Aggregicoccus sp. 17bor-14: one gene and its partner. The protein of the gene in region 1 interacts with the protein of each later gene in a pairwise test. Links are inferred from orthologs where the notes say so. Each region holds a gene or a part of one and is shown on either strand. Other genes may lie near its edges.

Region 1 (3,345 bases):
AGCGCGGGGGGCGCGCCGCTGGCGAGTGCGCGCTCGAAGAGATCTTCCTTCGGAGGTGCCGCGCCCGGCGTGAGGCGGCGGTTGAGCACTGCCGCGTGCAGGAGCGCGGGAGGGATGACGTCGTGGCGGAGGCACACCGGCACCAGCGTCCCGAAGGCGCGCCGCGCCGCGTCGGAAGGCTTCTCGGACGCGCTCGCCGCGGGGACCACGAGGTCGCGCGCGAGCGCCTCGCAGGCGACGCGGCTCGCGGCCCCCGCGTGCTCGAGGTTCCACCGCGTGGCCGCGGGGTCCGAGTCCTCCAGCTGCTGCAGCCCCTTCAGGAAGAGGCCCGCGCAGGGATGCCCCTCGGCAGGGCAGCGCTCGCACAGGGTGGCCAGCACGTCGCGCAGCGGTCCAGGCTCGGCCCCCGCGTGCAGGGGCTCGCGCGCATCGAGTGCGGGGCCCAGCTCGCAGGCGCGGGGAGAGAGGGTGGGGCAGGTCTGCACCACGCTGCGGGCCTGGGCGAGCGCGGCAGCGTCCTGCGGGGCCTTCAGCGCGGCCTCCAGCGCCTGGTCGGCCGTCCGGCAGGCGGTTGCGGTGGCCGGGCCTGCGTCCGCGCTCCGTCCGGGCGGCGGGGGCATCTCACCGGGTGGACTCGCGGCGGACCCGGAAGAGGGCGGGGAGCGCCGGGTCTCTGCGGGCGAGGTGTCCGGAGAATGGGCGACGCACCACAGGCGGCCGAACACGACCAGGGCAGCGAGCATGAGCAGCAACGTTCGGAGCGGGAAACGCCTCAAGTGCAATCTCCTTGATTCCAATCCGGACAGAGGGTTATCAGCCCGCCGCGAATCTTTCCTCACTGGAGGCACTTGTGGCTGAGACTTTCGACGTCGTGATCATCGGCTCCGGCCCCGCCGGCTACGTGGCGGCCATCCGCGCGGGTCAGCTGGGTCTCAAGACCGCGATCGTCGAGCGCGACAAGCGCCTCGGCGGCACCTGCCTCCACCGCGGCTGCATCCCCACCAAGTCGCTGCTCTGGACGGCGGAGCTGTTCCACCACGTGCTCGAGGCCGCCGACTTCGGCATCGACGTGTCCAAGCCCGTGGTGAACTGGACCAACGCGCTCAAGCACAAGGACAAGGTGGTCACCAAGGGTGCCAACGGCATCGACTACCTGATGAAGAAGAACAAGGTCACGGTGGTGAAGGGCCAGGGCCGCATCGCCGGCAAGGGCAAGGTCGAGGTGACCGGCGAGGGCGGCGCCAAGCAGACCCTCGACACCAAGAACATCATCATCGCGACCGGCTCGGTCGTGCGCGCGCTGCCCAACGTGCCGATCGATCACAAGCGCGTGCTCAGCAGCGACTCCATCCTGGAGATCCAGAAGGTCCCCGAGAGCATCATCGTGCTCGGCGCGGGCGCGGTGGGCTGCGAGTTCGCCTCGGTGTTCAACCACGTGGGCAGCAAGACGGCCATCGTGGAGTACATGCCCAACCTGCTGCCCATCGAGGACATCGACGCCTCGAAGGAGCTGGAGAAGGCCTTCAAGAAGCGCAAGATCGACATCCACACCGGCGCGAAGGTGGAGAAGGTCGAGGACACCGGCAAGGGTGTGCGCGTGACCATGACCGTGGGCTCCGAGACCCGCACGCTGGAGGCCGAGATCCTCCTGTCCGCCGTGGGCCGCGCGCCGGTCACCGAGGACATCGGCCTCGAGAAGACCAACATCAAGACCGAGAAGGGCTTCATCAAGACCGACGCGATGATGCGCACCACCGAGCCGAACGTGTACGCGATCGGCGACGTGGTCCCCAGCCCCATGCTCGCCCACGTGGGCAGCGCCGAGGGCGTGGTGGCGGTGGAGCACATCGCGGGCAAGAACCCGCACCCGGTGAACTACGATCTCACCCCGTCCGCGACCTACTGCTACCCCGAGGTCGCGTCCGTGGGCCTCACCGAGAAGAAGGCGAAGGAGCGCGGCTACGACGTGAAGGCCGCCATCTTCCCCTTCAGCGCCATCACCAAGGCCTCCATCTCCAATGAGGCCGCCGGCATGATCAAGGTCGTGTCCGACAAGAAGTACGACGAGGTGCTCGGCGTGCACCTGGTCGGCCCGCACGCCACGGAGCTGCTCGCCGAGGCCTGCGTCGCGCTGCGCCTCGAGATCACCACCGAGGAGCTCGCCAACACCATGCACGCGCACCCCACGCTCTCCGAGATCATCAAGGAGGGCGCCGAGGCGACCCTGGGTCACCCCATCCACATCTGAGCCCCGCGGCTCGCGTGTGAGGGAGAGGCCGTCTGGAGCGCTGCTCCGGGCGGCCTCTGTCATTTCGCAGGGCGCACGGCCTCAGTGCGGCGCCGCGGGCAGCTCGGCCTCGGGCACGTCCACCGCCTCGCCCATGAGGTCCGCGAGCTCCAGCGCATCGCGCGGGGCATGGCCGCCCAGGTCGTTGTTGAAGTACACCCAGGCCTCGCCGCCCGCGTCGCGCCAGGCGGCGAGGTCTCGCGCGTAGGGCGCGAGCATCCGCCGCCCGTAGCCGCTGCGGTACTTCTCGGTGGCGCCGTGGAAGCGCACGTAGCGAAAGCGCCCGGTGGTGCGGGGCGGGCGGACGTCGAGCAGGTCGTGCTCCACCACCGCGGCGCCGTGCGCGTCCAGCAAGCGCAGGATGTCCTCGCGGTACCAGGCCGCGTGGCGGAACTCGAAGGCGGACGCCAGGTCCGGGGGCAGGTGCGCGAGGAAGTTCTCGAGCCTCCCCGGGTCCGGCTTCGTCATCTGCGGCGGCAGCTGCCAGAGCACGGGCCCCAGCGCGGGGCCCAGCCCGCGCACCAGCCCGTAGAAGCGGGAGAGGCCCTCGCCCGTCTCGAGCAGGCGCTTCATGTGCGTGAGGAAGCGGCTGCCCTTCGCGGCGAAGCGGAAGCCGCGCGGCACCTGGCGGCGCCAGCCCTCCACGGCCTCCGGCGTGGGCAGCCGGTAGAATGTCGCGTTGAGCTCCACCGTGTGGAACACCCGCGCGTAGTAGGGGAGCCACCGCCCGGTCGCCAGGTCGGCCGGGTAGAAGTCCCCCCGCCAGTGCCGGTACACGTAGCCGCTCGTCCCCAGGTGAACCACGCCCATGGCCGGAAGGATGGGGATGAGCCGGCCTTCTTGCCGCCGGGAGCGCCCGGGAAATTCGCACCCCGGCGGGCCTGCCAGGCCGCTCCGGCTGCGTTAAAGGGAGAGGGCTCCCCGGGGGAGGCCCGGAGCTGACGCCTTGCGTCAGGGCTTCTCCCTTGACCCCCGTTCCACCCCGCCCCTAGAAGGCCCGCGACTCATGGCGACCCCCGACCGCTTCCCGCTCCCCCAGGTCAGCGACACCACCCGCA
Region 2 (3,250 bases), on another replicon or contig:
CCGCGCCCGAGGGCTTCCACGTCCACAAGGACGTGGAGCGCACCGTGCTCAAGAGCCGCCAGGGCATGCTGCAGACCGAGACGCTCAACTGGAGCGCCGGCGAGAGCCTCGCGTACGCGACGCTGCTCGCCGAGGGCTACAGCGTGCGCATCACCGGCCAGGACGTGGAGCGCGGCACCTTCAGCCACCGCCACGCCGTCATCAACGACACCCAGACCGGCCAGAAGCACGTGATGCTGAAGCAGTTCGCCCAGGGCAACGGCAGCTTCCACATCTACAACAGCCCCTTGAGCGAGTACGCCTGCCTCGGCTTCGAGTACGGCTACAGCCTGGACGTGCCGGACGGCCTCACCATCTGGGAGGCGCAGTTCGGAGACTTCGCCAACGGCGCGCAGATCATCATCGACCAGTTCATCGCGGCCGGTGAGGCGAAGTGGAAGCGGCTGAGCGGGCTCACCCTCTTCCTGCCCCACGGCTACGAGGGCCAGGGCCCCGAGCACTCCAGCGCGCGCCTCGAGCGCTTCCTGGACCTGTGCGCGGACGACAACATCCAGGTCTGCTACCCGAGCAGCCCCGCGCAGATCTTCCACCTGCTGCGCCGCCAGGTGCTGCGCCCCTTGCGCAAGCCGCTGGTGGTGATGACGCCCAAGAGCCTGCTGCGCAAGGCGGAGGCGGCGAGCCACCTGGACGAGCTCGCGCAGGGCAGCTTCCAGAAGGTCATCTTCGACAAGCCGGAGATCGACCCTGCGAAGGTCACGCGCCTGCTCTTGTGCAGCGGCAAGGTCTACTACGACCTGCTCAAGGCGCGCGACGAGCGCAAGGACTCCTCCGTGGCCATCGTGCGCGTGGAGCAGCTCTACCCGTACCCCGCGGACGAGCTCTCGGGGCTCGTGGCGAAGATGCCGAAGCTCGCCGAGCTCCTCTGGGTGCAGGAGGAGCCGCGCAACGCGGGCGCCTGGCACTTCATGTTCCCCCGCCTGCACGACCTGGCTTCCGCGCGCGCGGGGGGTGTGCCGCTCAAGGTCGGCTACGTGGGCCGTGCGGAGGCCGCGAGCCCCGCCACCGGCTTCACGAAGACGCACGACCTGGAGCAGCAGCTGATCGTCGAGCAAGCCGTCCTCCGAGGAAATACGAATGGCCGTTGAGATCAAGGTTCCGCCCCTGGGCGAGTCGATCACCGAAGCCGTCATCGGCAAGTGGAACAAGAAGGCCGGCGACGCCGTGAGCGCGGACGAGCCGCTCGTCGTGCTGGAGACCGACAAGGTCACCATCGACGTGCCCGCTCCCGCCGCCGGCACCCTGGGCAGCATCGCGTTCAAGGACGGTGACAAGGTCACCGTGGGCGCCGTGCTCGGCACGATCGAGGCCGGCGCCGGCGCTGGCGCTTCTGCGCCCGCGGCCGCCGCTGCGGCTCCGGCCGCTGCGCCGGCGCCTGCGGCCGCCGCGCCCGCGGGCCAGGACGGCCAGCGCATCACCCCCACCGCGCGCCGCATGGCCGAGGACCACGGCCTGGACCCCGCGCAGCTCAAGGGCTCGGGCGCCGGGGGCCGCATCACCAAGGAGGACGTGCTGGGTCACGTGAAGGGCGGCGCCCCCGCTCCGGCCTCCACGCCCGCCCCGGCCGCAGCGCCCGCCCCGGCCGCGCCCTCCGGCCCGCGCGCCAACGCCGCGCGCGAGGAGCGGGTGAAGATGACCCCGCTGCGCCGCCGCGTCGCCGAGCGCCTGGTGATGGCGCAGAGCACCGCCGCCATCCTCACCACCTTCAACGAGGTGGACATGGGCGGGGTGATGGCGGTGCGCAAGCAGTACAACGAGAAGTTCCAGGCCAAGCACGGCGTGAAGCTCGGCTTCATGAGCTTCTTCGTGCGCGCCGCGATCGAGGCCCTCAAGGCCTTCCCGCAGATCAACGCGGAGATCGACGGCGAGGACGTGGTCTTCAAGAAGTACTACGACATCGGCGTGGCGGTGAGCGGCACCCGCGGCCTCGTGGTCCCGGTCATCCGGGACGCGGACCAGCTGGGCCTCGCGGACCTGGAGAAGAAGATCGCCGAGTTCGGCCAGAAGGCGAAGAACGACAAGCTCGCGCTGGCGGACCTGCAGGGCGGCACCTTCACCATCTCCAACGGGGGCACCTTCGGCTCCATGCTCTCCACCCCCATCCTCAACCCGCCGCAGACGGGCATCCTGGGGATGCACAACATCGTGGAGCGCCCGGTGGCGCGCGACGGCCAGGTGGTCATCCGCCCGGTGATGTACCTCGCCCTGTCCTACGATCACCGCCTGGTGGACGGCCGGGAGGCCGTGCAGTTCCTCGTCCGCATCAAGGACTGCATCGAGGACCCCACGCGCATGCTGCTCGAGGTCTGAGCGAGCCGCCTCCTCCCCCCTCGGCCCCCGGGTCGGGGGTCCGATCAAAGCGTTGGCGATCCGGTGTTCTGGAGATGAAGTTTCCAGAAAACCGAAAATCGCCCCGGTGTGGCTGGACTTTCGGCCTCCCGGGTCACTAGAAGAGGGCTGCTCTTCCGAATGTGCGGAAGGGCGTAATGAGGGGGCCGCCCAACGGGCGGGCCCCGGTAGACAAGGAAGCGAAATGGCAACTGGTACCGTGAAGTGGTTCAACGACGCGAAGGGCTTCGGCTTCATCACCCAGGACGGGGGCGGCGAGGACGTGTTCTGCCACCACACCGCCATCCAGACCCAGGGCTTCCGCACCCTGGCTGAGGGTCAGAAGGTGGAGTTCGACGTCGGCCGTGGCCCCAAGGGCCTGCAGGCCCAGAACGTCCGCCCGCTGTAAGGACGTTCAAGCCACGCCTCACGGGCTGGCTTGTCTGAGAGGCTCGGTACCCTTCGGGGCACCGGGCCTCTCGCTTTTTGCAGGAGGGGTTCGCAAGCTGTACGAGCGTGAGGACACCCGCGTGAAGCCACCTGCCTCGCTCAAGGCCCTGGCCGCCCGCCTGGAGGCCTGTGGAGTGGACCCTTCGGGGCTCGCCCTGCTGCCCGGCGCGCGCGAGCCCCTGCCCCGGCTCGTGGTCCCGGGCGCCGGCGCGCGCGCCCTCTGGGAGCGGCTGCGCGAGGCGAGCTCCGACACCGGGCACTACCCGCTGCTGCTCGGCCCCGAGGACGAGCTGGAGCTGCTGCTCGAGCAGCTGGGGGCGAGCGAGGACGAGGACACCGCCGCGCTGCTGAGCGAGGCGGAGCAGCTCGCGCCCGAGCCCGCGGGCTGGGCCGGGGCGCGGCTCGCCGGGCTCGT

The links. Proteins that work in one complex are often made in the same cells at the same time.
Region 2: the proteins of lpdA (region 1) and odhB interact in binary tests that used the Escherichia coli proteins (3 or more experiments, as listed by UniProt). The link is inferred for Aggregicoccus sp. 17bor-14 from one-to-one orthologs.

Annotation. Positions count from the first base shown.
Region 1 is NZ_VJZZ01000008.1:265,150-268,494, reverse strand. Bases 188-3,049 are described here. They hold lpdA (dihydrolipoyl dehydrogenase), read left to right. Parts: upstream 188-850; coding sequence 851-2,248; downstream 2,249-3,049. Other genes in these bases: FGE12_RS17245 (DUF72 domain-containing protein), read right to left, coding at 2,330-3,049; FGE12_RS17255 (hypothetical protein), read right to left, coding at 188-620. Outside these bases: more of FGE12_RS17255, read right to left, coding at 1-187; more of FGE12_RS17245, read right to left, coding at 3,050-3,097; lipA (lipoyl synthase), read left to right, coding at 3,294-3,345. UniProt on the Escherichia coli protein: Lipoamide dehydrogenase is a component of the glycine cleavage system as well as of the alpha-ketoacid dehydrogenase complexes.
Region 2 is NZ_VJZZ01000003.1:123,039-126,288, forward strand. The notes cover bases 252-3,250. They hold odhB (2-oxoglutarate dehydrogenase complex dihydrolipoyllysine-residue succinyltransferase), read left to right. Parts: upstream 252-1,134; coding sequence 1,135-2,367; downstream 2,368-3,250. Other genes in these bases: FGE12_RS07000 (2-oxoglutarate dehydrogenase E1 component), read left to right, coding at 252-1,145; FGE12_RS07010 (cold-shock protein), read left to right, coding at 2,591-2,794; FGE12_RS30885 (DUF4253 domain-containing protein), read left to right, coding at 2,916-3,250. Outside these bases: more of FGE12_RS07000, read left to right, coding at 1-251. UniProt on the Escherichia coli protein: E2 component of the 2-oxoglutarate dehydrogenase (OGDH) complex which catalyzes the second step in the conversion of 2-oxoglutarate to succinyl-CoA and CO(2).